Regions from separate parts of the Kribbella sp. NBC_01505 genome, predicted to be linked through region 2. Evidence: riboswitches for the same ligand, from Rfam matches in the RefSeq annotation. Region 2 holds a riboswitch; the other holds the start of a gene.
The links. A riboswitch is a leader RNA that binds a small molecule or an ion and turns the genes downstream of it on or off. The one in region 2 is predicted to bind S-adenosylmethionine.

Region 1 (8,296 bases), 2.5 Mb from region 2:
GCCGGTTCTTCGCGGTCTTCGGCTCGGGCACCCGGAGGAAGCCGATCGCCGGCAGCTCGTCGTCAGGATCGATGATCGACGTGTTGTCGGGACTGTCGAAGCCGGGCTCGATCACGTAGCCGAGCGCCGCGGCCCAGAATCTCGCCAAGGAGGCTGGGTCCGCGGCGTCGCGGCCGATCGTCCATTTCGTCGCCATACCGGCGACGGTAGTACCTGTTCCGGACGTTCTACCGCCGGAATGCTCAGCCGCCGGCCACGGCCGGGATGATCGAGACCTGGCCGCCGTCCTTGATCGCGGTCTGCAGCCCCTCGGCGAAGCGGACGTCGTCGTCGTCGACGTACACGTTCACGAAGCGGCGCAGCTCACCGGACTCGTCCAGCACGCGGGACTTGAGCCCCGGGTACGACGCGTCGAGCGAGTCGAGCACCTCGGTGAGGGTCGCGCCCTCGGCGGACACCTCGGAGACGCCCTGGGTGTAGGGCCGGAGGATGGTCGGGACGCGGACACTCACACTCACTGCAGGCCTGCCTTCACGAAGGCGTCGTACGACGCGGGGATGGTCACCTTCGGGCCGACCCGGTCGGCCACCGCGTCGAGCGTCTTGAGCCCGTCGCCGGAGTTGATGATCACCGTCTCCGCGTCGGGGTCGATCTGACCGGTCTCGATCAGCTTCTTCAGCGTCGCGACGGTCACCCCACCGGCGGTCTCGGTGAAGATGCCCTCGGTGCGGGCGAGCAACTGGATGCCGTCGACAACTTCCTCGTCGGAGACGTCCTCGATGACACCACCGGTACGGCGGGCGACGTCCAGCACGTACGGTCCGTCGGCCGGGTTTCCGATGGCGAGCGACTTCGCGATCGTGTCCGGCTTGACCGGCTTCACCACGTCGTGACCGTCGCGGAACGCCTGCGCCACCGGGGAGCAACCGGTCGCCTGCGCGCCGTAGATCTTGTAGTCGGTGGCGTCGACCAGCCCGAGCTTGCCGAGCTCGGTGAAGCCCTTGTCGATCTTGGTCAGCTGCGAACCGGACGCGACCGGGATCACCACCTGCTGCGGGATCCGCCAGCCGAGCTGCTCGGCGATCTCGAAGGCGAGCGTCTTGGAGCCCTCGGAGTAGTACGGGCGGACGTTGACGTTGACGAACGCCCAGCCCTCTTCCTCACCGGCGATCTCGGAGGCCAGCTTGTTCACGTCGTCGTAGTTGCCGTCCACGGCCACCAGCGTCCCGCCGTACACAGCGGTGGTGATGATCTTGGGGCGCTCGAGGTCCTTCGGGATGAAGACGACCGAGCGGATGCCGGCCCGGGCGGCGGCCGCGGCGACGGCGTTGGCCAGGTTGCCGGTGGAGGGGCAGGCGAAGACCTTCATGTCCAGCTCGCGGGTGGCGCTGAGCGCGGTCGCGACGACCCGGTCCTTGAAGGAGTGGGTCGGGTTGCCGGAGTCGTCCTTCACCCAGAGCTTGCGCAGCCCCAGCTCGCGGGCGAGGTTCTGCGCGTCGATGAGCCGGGTGTAGCCGGGCTCGGTGTTCGGGAAGCTGGCCACGTCGACCGGGACGGGCAGCAGCGGCTGGTAGCGCCAGATGTTCTTCGGGCCGGCCTCGATCTGCTCCCGCGTGATGGTCGGAAACTCGTAACCGACCTCGAGAGGACCGAAGCACTCCATACAGGCGTAGAACGGGCCGAGCGGCGACTTCGCCCCACAGGCGCGACAGCTCAGGTGCGTTCCGTTGCCGAAGGCACCTTCACGGATGGTGTGGGCGGCGGTGGCCAGGCTCATGGCTGAGGTTCCCCTCTCATCTTCCCCGCGAACACCGGATCTCGATGGCGGGACGGATTTGGCACCGTTCCACCGTGAGTGGCCCCGGGTGGGGTCTCGACGGGGAGGGTTGCCGGGACTTCAACGGGCCGTTTCCCTCAGTCCCTCTGGATGAGCTGCCCCGAGGTTACCCAATCGGGTCCGGATCGCGCCCTCCGACTTCCAGCATGCGAGACGGCGTCTCATATTCGCCGTTCGAGGAATCTCATCACCGGGGTGGCCGCGACCCCGTGCAGGACGACGCTCAGGACCACCGTGAAGCCGAGGGTCGCCCACAGCCAGGGCAGCTCGGACCGGAAATGCATCCCGACCGCCGCGAGGTAGTAGATCGAGGACACGCCCCGCACGCCGAACGCCGCTGTCGCCCACGCCTCGGTCCGGCTCAGCCCGCTCCTGATGAGCGACAGCCGACCCAGAACCGGCCGTACGACGACCACCAGCAGTACGCCGATCAACACCCCGCTCCAGGTAAGCGGCTTGAGCAGCCCAGCGGTCACGGCGACGCCGAGAAGGAGCAGCACGCTCCAGGTCAGAATGTGTTCGAGCTCACCGATGAAGTCGTGCAGCTCGTTGTGGAAGTCGTGACTGCGTTCGGCGGCGCGGAGGGTGAGCGCGGCCACGAAGACCGCGATGAATCCGTACCCGTGCGCCACCTCGGTCAGGCCGTAGACACCCAGCGTCATCGCAAGCGCCAGCACGGGCTCGCGGGCATCCGCCAGCCGGAGACTTGCCGCCCGCGCCGAGAAAGTCATCCGGCCGAGCAGCCAACCCGCCCCGAAGCCGACGGCAACCCCGATGACCGTCTTGCCGACGACATCCCAAGCGATCCACTCCACCGGCGAAAAGTTCTTGGTCACAAGGAAAACCGCGAGGTAGACGAGCGGAGCGGCCAATCCGTCGTTCAGACCCGCCTCAGAAGTCAGAGCGAACCGTACGTCGTCCTCCTCGTCCAGCTCGGCGTCCTCGCCGGTACTCGGCCCGCCCACCTGCACATCCGACGCGAGCACGGGGTCGGTGGGCGCCAGTACGGCCGCGATCAGCAGTGCGGTCGCCGGTGCGAGGCCCAGCAACCAGCCCACTCCGGTCAGTGCCGCGACACCGGCCGGCATTGCGATGAACAGCAGCCGCCACGTCGCGCCCCAGTGCAAGAGGCTGATCGGCCGGTCGATGGCGAGGCCTACACCCATCAGCGCGATGATCACCGTCAGCTCGGCCAGATGTTTGGTGATCTCCGGCTCGGCGATCGGACTGAGGTGCGTCCGGTCCACCACCAGCCCGAGCAACATTCCGCCGCCGAGGAACGCGATCGGCGCGGAGACGGCGTACCGGGAGAGCAGCCGGGGCAGCACGGCACCCATCAGCAGGGCGAGCCCCGCGACCAGGTAGAGCCCGTCCCCGTCGATCACAGAACGCCAGTGCCCCTGGCTACCTCAGACGATGCGTCGCACCAGGAGTATGTGTCGGCAGCGACTTGCGCGGCCCGAACCGCGGGTGGCCGATGCCGGCCATCTCGAGCAACCGCTGCACCCGGAACCGGTGACCGCGATAGGGCTCGATCAGCTCGGCGCAGCCGTCGTCGTCCAGCTCCTCACCGATCAGCGCGAACGAGACGTTGCGGGACACGTGATAGTCCGCGAACGAGAACGCATCCGCGTCACCATGCGCCCGCTGCCGCACCTCGGCCGCCGTCCACACCCCGACCCCGGGCAACGACCGCAACCGCCGCTCGATCTCGGCCGAGTCGGTCAGCTCCAACGTCCGCTCCAGCGCCTTCGCCCGAGTCGCAGCCGTCACGACCACCCGCGACCGCCGGCCCTCGACGCCAGCCCGCAACCACTGCCACGACGGAATCAACCGCCACTCCTCCGGCGCCGGCGGCACCTTCATCGCCCGCCCCTCCGGCCCACCCGGGCCTGGCGCAGCCTCGCCGTACTCACCCAGCAGCAACCGCCAAGCCCGGAACGCTTCCTTGCCTGTCACCACCTGCTCGATCCCCGCCGCCGCCATCGCCTCGAACACCGCCCGACTCCGCGGCACCCGCACATGCGGGAACCGATGCGCGGCGTCCACCAACGCGCGATGCTCAGGCAGCGGCTCGAACCCGTCCCAACTGTCGGCCTCCCCCAACAACTCGGGCACCCCGTCCAGCGCCCACTCCGCCCCCGGCCCCCAAGCCTCTGCCTCAACCTCGTCGCCACGCGGCGTCAATCGCAGCAACACCGGCCCCTCAGGCGTCCGCGTCGCTCGCCAAACAGTCCGCCGCCCAGCGTCGTACACATAAGCCGGATCCCCCGGCCCCTTCCGCAACCCACCGATGACCGAGTGCGGATCCACCACCCGCCCCGCCCGCCAGACCCGCACCATCGAACCCACCATCACAGTCTCACCCAACCCACCGACAACTACCGAACAGCAACCGGCACGGCGGCCAGACGCTCGCGCATCCAGGGATACGGGTCGACCAGCGACTCCCGAGTCGACAGCATCTGCTGCACGAGCTCCGCGAGGCGGTCGCCCATGACGTAGTGCCGCCCCTTGGTTTCACCGACCGGACGCAGCAGGCCGAGGTCCGTGAGCTTCGCGAAGTCGCGGCTCGCCGTCCGCTCCTCGATCTCGGCCCGGCGAACGTACGTCGACCGCCGGATCCGGAAGCCGAGCGATGCGTCGAACAGTTCGTCGGCCACTCGTTCTTCCAACCCGTGCAGGCTGATCAGATCGTCGAACGCCACCCACAGCTTGCCCGCCTCGTCGTACCGACGCTGGACGGTCTGCGCCTGGATGTGGTGCGCTCGAAGATTGAACTGCACCCAGAGCGCAGCGGAACGCTCCGGGCGCCAACCGCCTTCGCCGGTCGCGGCGAGCACCCGGTAGTAGTCCTGGGTGTTGCCACCCAGCCACTCCTCGATGCTGGAGAACGCCGGCTCCGCGATACCACCGAGGGACAGCACCAGCGTCTGCAGCGCTCGCGCCATCCGCCCGTTGCCATCGCGGAACGGGTGGATCATGACGAGGTTCAGATGCGCCATCGCCGCACGGACCAGCGGATCCGCCTCGGAATCGGCCTGCTGCCCGGACATCAGCTCCGCGACAAGTCCCGGCACTTGATCGGCCGGTGGACCCTCGTAGACATTCTCGCCCGTGGTCTCGTCCTGCACGTAGATAGCGCCCTGCCGGTAGCTGCCCGGGCTCTTCGCCAGATCGTGACTGAGCATCATGAAGTGCATGCCGCGCACGGCGGACGCATCCAGCCGGAAGTCCGCGTCCTTCGCCATCGCCAGCACATATCCGAGCGCCTGCCGATACCCGCGAATCTCAGCGAAGGTCTGCTCGTCGGCGCTCATCGCCTCCTCGTCGTCCAGCGCGGCCGCGGCGTCGTCGAGCCGGACGTCGTACCCCTCGATGCTGTTCGAGCCCTGGATCGCCCGCGCCAGCATGCTTCGGCGCAGCCCACCGTCCCAGCGCCGCGGCATCCGGAGGATGTCGGCGAGCTCGGTCCGGTAGGCGTGGATCTGCGCGAGGACCCGCTGGTCGTCGGGGCCGAGCTCAGGTGCCTGGAAGAGTGCCATGTCCGCGATGCCGCCCTCAATGTCCCAATGTCTTTATTCTTGGGACACTCTACCGCAATGTCCCAAGAATCGCGACATCGAGACATTGCGCGGCCGAAGGCTGATACTGGGGCGTATGACCGGGTGGCAGTGGGTGAAGTTGGTGGGGAACTTTGTGAACCTGTCGACGCTGGCCGGGTTCGTGGTGGCGGGGATCGGGCGCGCGAAGGTGAGCCGGGGGCCGCGGGGGTTGTTCTTCGCGAACGGGTACCGGTTGGGGTTTCCGGTGGCGGGCGCGTTCACGATCGGGAACGTGGTGCTGAGCAAGCACGACGTGAGCTACTTCGGCAGCGAGCTGCTGGTGAAGCACGAGGAGCGGCACTCGTGGCAGTACTTCTGCCTGCTGGGGTTGCCGATGCTGCCCCTGTACGTCGTCGGCGTCATCGTCTCGTGGTTGCTGACCGGGTGTCCGGCGTCGCGGAACCCGTTCGAGCGGATGGCCAGTCTGAAAGACGGTGGGTACGTCGAGCACCCGGTGCAGCCGATCGGACGGACGGTGACGCAGGCAGTCAGCGCGCTGCGATCGCGTCCGAAAGGGCCGTGAGGACGGTCACCACACCGGTGGGGTCGTCGACCACGATGTCGGCGGCTTCGATCAGCTCGGTCGCCCCAGAGGACCGAGTGGCGAGCAGTACGGCGCTCAGCCCGGTCCTGCGCTGTTCTTCGATGGCTCGGAAGGCGGCCAGGTCACCTAGGTCGTCACCGGCGTAGAGGACGGACCGTGCACCGGTGGACTCAAGGAGACGGCGCAGCGCGACGCCCTTGTCGATTCCGGGCGGACGGAGCTCCAGGACCAGGTTCCCAGGCTCCAGACGGAGCTCGGTCGCATCCGCCAGCTCGGTGAGCGGCGTACGGAGTCGATCGAAGGCTCCGGCCGGATCGGTCAGCCGGCGGGTGTGGACGGCCAGCGAGCTCTCTTTGTCCTCCACGAAGGCGTCTGGCACGCCTGCGACGCTCAGCAGCTCAGGCAGCCGCTCGCGCGCCACAGCGACCCCGGCCGGGACCGGGTCGCTGGTGATCTTGCCGGTGGACGCTTCCCACTGCTCCAGGCCGTAGTGACCCAGTACGACGAGGCTGCCGAGACCGGGGTGTCCAGTAACGCCGGTCAGCTCCGTGGCGACCAGTGCGGGGCGGCCGGTGACGATGGCAACCTGACGGACTGAGCGGGCCAGCCGGGCCAGTGCGTCGAGCGCGCCGTCGGCGGGCCGGGCGCGGGCCGGGTCCTCGACGAGCGGGGACAGGGTGCCGTCGAAATCGGAGGCGATCACAGCACTGGCCGGATCGGCGACGATCGCCTGCCATCCGGCGTGGCCGAGATCGGTCTGGATGACCGGCGTACTCATCCGGTGTAGTCCGAGGTCAGGATCACGGTCAGGCGATCCATCTTCATGTTGTCCAGAGCCGGCTTCGTCCGGGCGACCCCGAGGTCGCGGGCCAGCTGGTTGGCCGCCTGGACCATGCTCGGCGGGTAGTAAACCGTGCTTTCGACGACTTTGCCGTGCCAGTTGTCCACACCGGAGACAGTCCAGCCGGCTTGCCGTGCCCGCCCGGCCACCTGGTCGGCCAGGCCCTTGCGCGCGGTGTTGTTGTACACCTCGGCGGCCGGCCGCTCAGCGGTCGGAATAGTCGTCGGGTTGGTGACCGGCGCGCTCGGCTCAGTCGAAGGCCCGGTTGAAGGCACCGTCGTAGGAGCCGTCGTGGGAGCAGTAGTCGGCGCAGTAGTGGGAGCCGTGGTCGGCGCTGTGGTCGGTTTGCGGGGCGGCACGCTGGCCACGATCGTCGACGGTCCACCGGACGGCTTGGCCGACGGCTTCGGCGTACTCGTGCCCTTCGGCTCGTCCGCGCTGCTCTCGTGCCCGCGCGTCCCGAACAGCACCAGCAGTCCGCCGACGACGGCGACGACGGCGATCACAGCGACCAGGGACGAGAGCACTTGACCCTTGTCGCCCGTGGGTCGGGACATCGTCAGACCTCGATACCCAGTCGACGTGCGGAGCGGGCGCGCTGGCGGGCGGCGCGCAGCCGGCGCAGGCGCTTCACCAGCAGCGGGTCGTGCGCGAGGGCCTCGGACTTGTCGATCAGCGCGTTCAGGACCTGGTAGTACCGGGTCGCCGACATCTGGAACTGGTCGCGGATCGCCTGCTCCTTGGCCCCGGCGTACTTCCACCAGTGGCGCTCGAAAGCGAGGATCTGTCCGTCACGCTCGGAAAGCCCGGCAACCACTGGCGACGCGGCTTCGGCGGGCTCGGAAGAGCTGGCGTTGGCGCTGTCCATCTGCTGCTGACTCCTGTGCGGTCGGTGATCGTCCGTCCGCGCTCCACTGTACGTGCCGAACAACAGCAATGTCATTCACCATGGGCCTCGTGGCGGGCGTGGCTTGAGTGATTGCGGTGTCCAGGTGCGTGCCTGGGCGACGCAAGCGCCAAGTCATGTCCGTCACGAGGCCCTTGAACGACACGGAGCGTGTCGTGCGGGCGGCCGGGCAGGGGTAACTCTGGCAGGATCAGAGGGTGAGCTCAACTGTTTCCAGCCAAGCGCTGGTGGAAGAGCTGCAGGCCAGGAGCCGTGAGGTGGACCCGCTGGTCAACGCCATCTGCACGCCCAACCCCGCCGCTCTCACTGACGCCGCTCAGCTCGACACGGAGCGTGACCAAGGTCGCGTCCGTGGACCGCTGCACGGAGTCCCCGTCCTGGTGAAGGACAACATCGACACCGCCGGCCTGGCGACCACCGCCGGGTCACTGGCGCTCGCCGAGCAACCACCGCCCCCGCAGGACGCGCTCGTGATCCAGCGACTACGCGCGGCAGGCTGTGTGATCCTCGGCAAGACCAATCTGAGCGAGTGGGCGAACTTCCGCGGCTCCGCGTCCTGCTC
Region 2 (8,296 bases):
CGGACGCGGCGAAACCGACGGCCACCAGGCCGGCGCCGAGGGCGAGCCCGCCGTGCACCTTCTGGGAGGCGCGGATCGTGAACGGAACGGGTTTGCCGTCGACGTCGAAACCGTCCTGACGTGCCTGATTACGGGGCAATGCGCTCGCTTCGGTCACGGTCACTCTCCTCGGAGGGTGGTGATGAAGTCTTCCAGGTCGTCCGGCTTCACCAGGACGTCGCGTGCCTTGGACCCCTCGCTGGGACCGACCACGCCCCGGCTCTCCAGGATGTCCATCAACCGGCCGGCCTTGGCGAAGCCGACCCGGAGCTTGCGTTGCAGCATCGACGTCGAGCCGAACTGGGTCGAGACGATCAGCTCGGCGGCCTGGACCACGAGGTCCATGTCGTCGCCGATCTCGTCGTCGATCTCCTTGCTCGGAGCGGCGACAGCGGTGACGTCCTCGCGGTACGTCGGCTCCAGCTGCGTCTTGGTGTGCTCGACGACCGCGTTGATCTCTGACTCGGTCACCCAGGCGCCCTGGATCCGCATCGGCTTGCTCGCGCCCATCGGCAGGAACAGCCCGTCACCCTGACCGACCAGCTTCTCCGCGCCGGGCTGGTCCAGGATGACCCGGCTGTCGGCCAGCGACGAGGTCGCGAACGCGAGCCGCGACGGGACGTTCGCCTTGATCAGACCGGTGACGACATCGACCGACGGCCGCTGGGTGGCCAGCACCAGGTGGATACCGGCGGCCCGGGCGAGCTGGGTGATGCGGACGATCGAGTCCTCGACGTCCCGCGGCGCGACCATCATCAGGTCGGCCAGCTCGTCGACGATCACGAGCAGATACGGGTACGGCGTGAGCACGCGCTCGGACCCCGGTGGCGGCTTCACCTTGCCACCGCGGACCGCCTTGTTGAAGTCGTCCACGTGCCGGAAGCCGAACGCCGCGAGGTCGTCGTACCGCATGTCCATCTCGCGGACGACCCACTGCAGCGCCTCGGCCGCCTTCTTGGCGTTGGTGATGATCGGCGTGATCAGGTGCGGGATGCCCTCGTAGCTGTTCAGCTCGACCCGCTTGGGGTCGACCAGGATCATCCGCACCTCGTCGGGCGTGGCCCGCATCAGGACCGAGGTGATCAGCGAGTTGATGAAGACCGACTTGCCCGATCCGGTCGCACCGGCGACCAGCAGGTGCGGCATCTTCGCCATGTTCGCGACCACGAAGCCGCCCTCGACGTCCTTGCCCAGGCCGGCCACCATCGGGTGGTGGTCGTTGCGGGCGGTCGCCGAGCGGATCACGTCGCCGAGGCTGACGATCTCCTTGTCGGTGTTCGGGATCTCGATGCCGATCGCGGACTTGCCCGGGATCGGGGACAGGATCCGGACGTCGGCCGAGGCGACGGCGTACGCGATGTTCTTCGACAGCGCGGTGACCTTCTCGACCTTCACCGCCGAACCGAGCTCGACCTCGTACCGCGTCACTGTCGGGCCGCGGGTGTAGCCGGTGATCTGGGCGTCGATGCCGAACTGGTCGAACACCTCGGTGAGCCGGTCGACGACCTGGTCGGACGCCTTGGTGCGGGCCTTGTGCACCGAACCCGGCTTGAGGATCTGCCCGTCGGGCAGCGTGTAGGTGATGTCGCCGGACAGGCTCAGCTGCTCGACGCGCTGCGGCAGCGGGGTGTGCGGCGGCGGCTCCGGCGGCGGCGCGTCGTTCACCTTGAAGGTCGGCTTGGCGGGTGCCGGGGCAGCTGCGGCCTCGGAGTCGACGTCGTACGCGTCTTCCTCGTCCGGGACCGGCGCGGCCTTGGGCTTGCGGCCGCGCTTGGAGATCTCGCGACCCTCCAGCACCGGCGAGTCGTAGGGCTTGATCGTCGGGTCGCCGTCGTCCTCGAGCGCGGCCTTGGCGCGGCGCTCCTTGCGGGTCAGCCGGACGGTGTCGTCGGTGGGCGCCTCGGTCGCGGGCGCGGCCTCCTCCGGCAGTTCGGTCCGGCCCATCAGTACGTCGAACGCTGCCCGCACCCGGAGCGGGATCGCGTAGATCGCCGTACCGGTGATGATCAGCAGACCGAAGATCGAGAGCAGCACGAGCAGCGGAGCCGCGACGTACTGACTGAGGAGGTCCGAGAGCGCTGCGGAGATGACGTAGCCGATCGCGCCGCCGGCGTCGTGCAGCGGAGCGTCGGAAGGGTTACTGGGCCGCGGGATGCCGTTGGCGATGTGCACCAGACCGAGCACGCCGAAGGACAGCAGCGTCCAGCCGATGACCTGGCGACCGGCCGGGCCGTTGCGTTCCGGATTCCGCAGGGTGCGCATGGCCATCGCCAGCAGCAGCAGCGGGACCGCCCAACCGATCATGCCGACGCTCTCGCCGACGACGGTCCGGATGCCCTTGCCGACCGCGCTGGGCATGTGCCACCAGATCGAGGCGGCGACCACGATCGCCAGCCCGATCAGGAACAGGCCGGCGCCGTCGCGGCGGTGCTCCGGATCGAGGTCACGGGCACCGTTGCCGATGCCGCGGACCATCTTGCCGATCAGGTGCGCGACGCCGATCCAGAGCTTGATGATGCCGCGGCCGATCGCGAGCATGGCGGCCGCGAAGGGCCCCGGTCCGCTGTTTTTGGGTGTGCTGGTCCGCGCAGCGGTGGTACCACCGCGCTTTGCGCTCTGCCCACGCTTCTGGGCGCCTGACGAACGGGTGCGTCCGCCGGCAGCGGTCCGGGCCGTACTCGGCCGTTTCGCTGCCGCCTTCTGCGCCCGCGCCGGGGAAGACGTGCGGGTCGCCATATCTAGCAGGCTACCTCCAATACCACTCGAGTCCCTCGTGTCACACGCCGATCACGCTGCCCCATCCGTAGCGTCACGGCTCAGAAGGTGGGCCACGTCCCAGTGGGACGCTGCTGCCCCGCGCCCGGTGCCGTCCAGTCACAAACCCCCTGTGGGAAGGCCTGCTGGAGGGCCGTCCACTGCTCCGCTGTGAAGCCGGTCCGGTAGTCAGACGGTGACAGTGGGCGCAGGGTGCACTTGATGACGTCGTTGGCAACGGATGCCCCCGCGACCTGTCGCGGTGCCGGCCAGACGGGGTAGAGCGTGTTGCACCGGGTCGTACGGATGCCGTTGACCTGCTTCTCGACGATCTTCGTACCCTGCGGCGTCCAGCACGCCTCGACGAGTGAAGACGGCCTGTTGCGGATCAGCCGAGCGTGCGCCGAGCCAGAGCCGGTGTCAGCGTCGACAGCGTCCATCCACTGATCCAGCGCCTTCAGCGCGGACAGCACGACCGGATTGCCGGTGGTGAACCCGGCGGTCGAGTCACCGGACTGCACCAGCATCACGTGGTTGTCCGCGTCTCCGTTCGCCTTGACCAGCCGCTCCCGTAGTGAGAACGAGTGGAACATCAGGTGGATGTCCCCGTCGGGCTGTTCGTCGAGGTATTGCCGGTAGTCGATGATCGGCGTGCTCGCCAGTCCCCCGCCGCCGTTGATCAACTGCCCGGTCCGGTACGCCGTACCGATCGCATCCGCATCGGCCATCGTGCGACCGGGGACGAAGTTGGCGTCGGCGTCGAAGCCGCCGACCGCTCGATTCAGGTCGACGAACTGCGCAGCGGTGATCTTGCCAGCCTTCAGCGCTGCCAGGCCGTACTGGATCCCCACGTTGTCGAGCGGGCGGCGCAGCACACCCGCCGCGTCCTTGCCCCAGATGTTGACCTGGTGGTCGTAGACATCGCAGCGCGCGCCGCCCGGATTCGTCACCGGGTGGTAGCGCCGCGCCACGGGTAGTTGCGCAGGGCAATAAACCCGCGGGTCGATCCGGCGGCCGGCACCGGCCAGGTTGGCGATCGCCCCGACCTTGCCGAACCCGGCCACCGCCTGCTTCGCGGCATCGGACCAGCCGGTTGCCGACCGGAAGTAGTGATCGAGCAGCAGCGCGTCGGTGATCGTGTGCAGGGTGGCGAAGCCGACCTCGGGGAACACGCACGACGCCATGATCCCGTCGAGCAGTCCGGGATAGTTGTCGGCGATCTGGAAGACCTGGTACGAACCGCCCGAGCAGCCCCAGCCGATCGTTTTCCGCGGTACGCCGATCGTCTCGGCGATGTGCTCGCGGGTCATCGACATCGTCTCGGCGGCGAGCACCCCGTTGCAGTTCACCCCGAACACGTTCAGGGTCGAGGAGGCAACGGCGTACCCGCGACCCAGCAGGACGTCGTCGTTGATGCCGCCGGTGGTGCTCCCCTGGTGGTACCACCCGCCCGGGCAACCGCCGCCGAACGTGTAGACCAGCCGGCCGTTCCAGCCCGACGGCGGCCGGCGCACGCTCGGTGAACCTTCGGCGCGGTCGTGCAGTACGGCGTACTCGTAGATGGACCGGTTGATCACGCCGGTCTCGACCCGGACGATGTACGGCACCCGCCGGCCGTCCGACGTGGTCGTCGTGGCCAGGTCGGCGGGTTTCGTTGCCGGAAGCACCTTCAGCGACCGGTCGGCCTTCGAGCGGTACAGGTAGTCGACGCGGGTCTTCACAAAGCAGTTCGGCCCGGTCGCCGGACCGAGCTCGACCTTCGCCAGGGTGGTGAAGGCGGCGGTCCCGCAGATGTACGGCGCCTCGTGCGGACCGGCGAGCATCGGCCCGGAGCGCGGGAAGTTGGTGATCCCGAGCCGGGCCTCGCCGGCCGTGACCGTGTTCCGGCCGATCTCCAGTCCGCGGACCAGGCCGATCAGCCGGTCCGCGGTCCGGGTGAACACGGGGGTGATGTCGCGGCCGTTGAGCCGGACGACGACGTTCTCGAGGTTCTGGCCGGTGATCCCGACCAGCGCGTCCCCGTCACTGACGAAGTCGGGCCGTGGACTCGACAGCACCTCGATCCGGACGCCGTACGCCGCACTCGCAGGCGCCACCAGGAACGCGGTGAGCACCGCGAACACAAGCGCGACGAAGGCGGCCGGACGCTTCATGGCAGGAAGTTGACCACAGCGACCGGGCCATCGGAAGGCTTGTTACCAGATCGATCAGGCTCCGGTGACGCCGTCGAGCTGTTCCCGCAGCAGATCGGCGTGACCGCAGTGCCGCGCGTACTCCCCCACCAGGTGGATGTAGATCATCCGCAGCGTCGACTCGGTGCCGCCGAACTCGAACCGCTCGTCGAACGACCGTCCGGCCGCCGCCTCGTCGGACAGCTTCCACTCGGCGATCAGACCGTCGTACGCCGCCTCCGCCTCGGCCGGGTCGATGAGTTCGAAGTCGGCATCCTTGCCCAGCTCCGGTGCGAACAGCGGCTCGGCCGGAGTCCCGGAAGCGAAGTGGATCCGGAACCAGATCCGCTCGACCTTGGTCAGATGCCGGATCAGGCCGAGCAACGAGAGGTTCGACGGCGGCGACGGCCGGGCGGCGAGCTGTTCCGCGGTCAGGCCGGCGCACTTGTGCAGCAAGGTGCTCCGGTAGAAGTCCAGATAACCGCGCAGGAGCTCGGTTTCCGGGGCGGTCAGCGAGCCGTCCGGCCGCTCGGCCTCGGGGGCGTGCCAGGTCATACGTTCCTCACTTCATCTCAGCATCTGTTCGGTTATCTCATAAAGCGAGATAGGGGCTGGCGTCTTCGTGGCCCGTTCGTTACCGTTCTCGGCAGGTCATGAGCGCCAGCGTCAAGCCCCGGCTCGCTGGCCGGCAACCCTCCTCCGCGGCGGGGTGCCCCGGGTGAAGACCAGGCCGTGCGGATACCCCGTTCGGCAAGTGCGGACTTCCCGGGAGCGAAGCCATGTCGATCCTCTCAATCCTCGAGCCGGCCACCACGAGCACCCCGCGTGCGGCGGTCACCCGGCTCACCAACGGCACCATCCCCGCCACCGTCGGCTCGGACCTGCTGGTCCCGCTGGCCGACGGGCGTGTGACGGACTACGCGAACTTCGACCACGGTGCGAGCGCCCCCTGTCTGGAGTCGGTGCGCGCCAGCGTCGAGGCGGCCCTGCCGTCGTACGCGTCGGTCCACCGCGGCAACGGCTACGCCTCCCGCATCACCACCCAGTGGTACGAGCGGGCCCGCGCCGAGGTGCACAGCTTCGTCGGCGCCCGTGCGGACGACCAGGTCATCTTCACCCGGCAGACCACCGACGCGCTGAACCTGCTGGCCCACGCTGTCCCGGCCGACGCGACGGTGATCGTCTTCGAGTCGGAGCACCACGCTGCGCTGCTGCCGTGGGGCGAGGAGCGCACTGTCCGCCTGGCCGCGCCCGCTTCGGCCGGTGAGGCTGTGACGGCCGTCGCCGACGCGCTGCGGACCGCTCCGGAGGGACCGCGCCTCGTCGTCGTCACCGGCGCCTCCAACGTGACCGGCGAGATCTTCCCGATCGCCGAGCTCGCCGCCGTCGCCAAGGCGCACGGTGCGCGGATCTGCCTGGACGCTGCGCAGCTCGCGCCGCACCGGGTCGTCGACATCGCCGACCTGGACGTCGACTGGGTCGCGCTGTCCGGCCACAAGCTCTACGCGCCGTACGGCGCCGGTGCGCTGATCGGTCGCGCGGACTGGCTCGACGCGGCCGACCCCTACCTGTACGGCGGCGGCGCGACCACCTCGGTCACCGGCGACGGCGTCGTGTGGGCGACCGGACCGTCGCGGCACGAGGGCGGCTCCCCCAACGTCATCGGTGCGATCGCGCTGGCCTCCGCCTGCGCCACCATCAGCCGGAACCGGGACGCGATCGAGCAGCACGAGCGCAGCCTGCTCGCCCGGCTCCGCACCGGTCTCGCGCAGATCGCCGACGTCACGACGTACTCGATCTTCGGGGCCGAGGCCGACCGCGTCGGCACGGTCTGCTTCACCATCAACGGTCTGAGCTCGACCCTGGTCTCCGCGGCGCTCAGCGCGGAGTACGGCATCGGCGTCCGCGACGGCAAGTTCTGCGCGCACCCGCTGGTCGGCCACCTGCTCGCCGACGCACCGGAGCACGGTACGGCGGTCCGCGCCAGCCTCGGTCTCGGCACGACCCGTGAGCACGTGGACCGGCTCGTCAGCGCGGTGCGCTCCCTGGCCACCAACGGGCTGCGCGGGGAGTACGAGGACACCGACCACGGCTGTCAGCCGACCGATGACCCTCGTGACCTCCACGCGCCCCGCATCTGGTGACGCAGTCCTGAAACGCTCCTACTGCTCAGGAGTCGAGTGCTCTGAGTTAGATCTGCGGCGAGTGCTGGAGGTGTCCAGGTGCGTGCATCGCAAGGCGGAGGGGCGTCCTCGATGCGGGGTTCATCGTGGACGCCCCTCCAACGCCGCGAGGTGCGTGCCTGGGCGCCTCCAGTGCCGTCGCAGATCTAACTCAGAGCACTTAGACCTACATGGTGAGCAGCGAACGCCAGTAGGTCCGCCCACTCCGCCGCGATCATGGCGGCGGGTTTGCCGAAGCCGTGACCGGTGTTGACCTCCACTCGGGTCAAGACAGGTTCGGCCGCGGACTGGGCATGCTGCAACGCAGCGATGAACTTGTGACTGTGCAACGGGACTACCCGGTCATCGTGGTCACCGGTGACCACCAGCGTGGCCGGGTACGCCGTACCGTCCTGCACTCGGTGCAGCGGTGAGTAGGCCAGCAGATCCTCGAACTGCTCCGGGTTGTCCGGATGCCCGAAGTCGGACGCCCACGCGGCACCCACTGTGAAGAGGTGGAACCGCAGCATGTCCAGTACGCCGACGCCCGGCAGCGCGACCTTGAACAGGTCTGGGCGCTGCGTCATGGCTGCTCCGACGAGCAGTCCGCCGTTGCTGCGGCCGTGAATGGCCAGCTGCTCCGGAGTGGTCACTCCCTTGTCCCGCAGGTGCTCAGCGACCGCGATGAAGTCGTCGAACACCTGCTGCTTGTTCTTGAGCCGTCCGGCGTCGTGCCACTCGCTCCCGTACTCACCGCCGCCCCGGAGGTTGGCGATCGCCAGCACTCCCCCGGCAGCGAGCCACGCCGGCCAGCCCGGCTTGTAGTCGGCCAGGATCGAGATGCGGAAGCCGCCGTACCCGTAGAGCAGCGTCGGGCGTGGGCTGGCGAAGTCCAGGTCGGCACGGGTGATCAGGAAGTACGGAACGTCGCCGGCCGTCTTCCGAGTAACCAGTACCTCGGGTGACGTGTAGCCGCTGACTCCCCGGACCAGCTCGGGCAACGCACGCGCCTGCGTGGTCGACGCCGAAACGACGTACGAGACGGTGGGGTCAGTTGTGGTGGACAGTCCAATGAAGAGCTCGTCGTGCTTGGTGCTGGCGTTCAGTGCGAGCACACCACCACCCTGTACGTCGACTACGCGCTCCCGGGAACCGTCCAGGTCGTAGAGC

Region 1: another riboswitch for S-adenosylmethionine. It lies ahead of thrC (threonine synthase); the one in region 2 lies ahead of OG474_RS35365 (aminotransferase class V-fold PLP-dependent enzyme).

The regions. Positions count from the first base shown of each region.
Region 1 is NZ_CP109425.1:4,990,539-4,998,834, reverse strand. Features, by position in the region: gene OG474_RS23705 (VOC family protein) at 1-196, opposite strand, end outside; gene OG474_RS23700 (ubiquitin-like small modifier protein 1) at 243-518, opposite strand; gene thrC (threonine synthase) at 515-1,777, opposite strand; SAM riboswitch class I at 1,791-1,934, opposite strand; gene OG474_RS23690 (cation:proton antiporter) at 1,999-3,222, opposite strand; gene OG474_RS23685 (DNA-3-methyladenine glycosylase family protein) at 3,242-4,180, opposite strand; gene OG474_RS23680 (Fic family protein) at 4,219-5,382, opposite strand; gene OG474_RS23675 (hypothetical protein) at 5,498-5,965, shown strand; gene otsB (trehalose-phosphatase) at 5,931-6,764, opposite strand; gene OG474_RS23665 (LytR C-terminal domain-containing protein) at 6,761-7,384, opposite strand; gene OG474_RS23660 (DUF3263 domain-containing protein) at 7,387-7,695, opposite strand; gene OG474_RS23655 (amidase) at 7,932-8,296, shown strand, end outside.
Region 2 is NZ_CP109425.1:7,524,570-7,532,865, reverse strand. Features, by position in the region: gene OG474_RS35385 (hypothetical protein) at 1-157, opposite strand, end outside; gene OG474_RS35380 (DNA translocase FtsK 4TM domain-containing protein) at 160-2,577, opposite strand; gene OG474_RS35375 (DUF6351 family protein) at 2,856-4,946, opposite strand; gene OG474_RS35370 (DinB family protein) at 5,001-5,519, opposite strand; SAM riboswitch class IV at 5,614-5,727, shown strand; gene OG474_RS35365 (aminotransferase class V-fold PLP-dependent enzyme) at 5,744-7,108, shown strand; gene OG474_RS35360 (prolyl oligopeptidase family protein) at 7,294-8,296, opposite strand, start outside.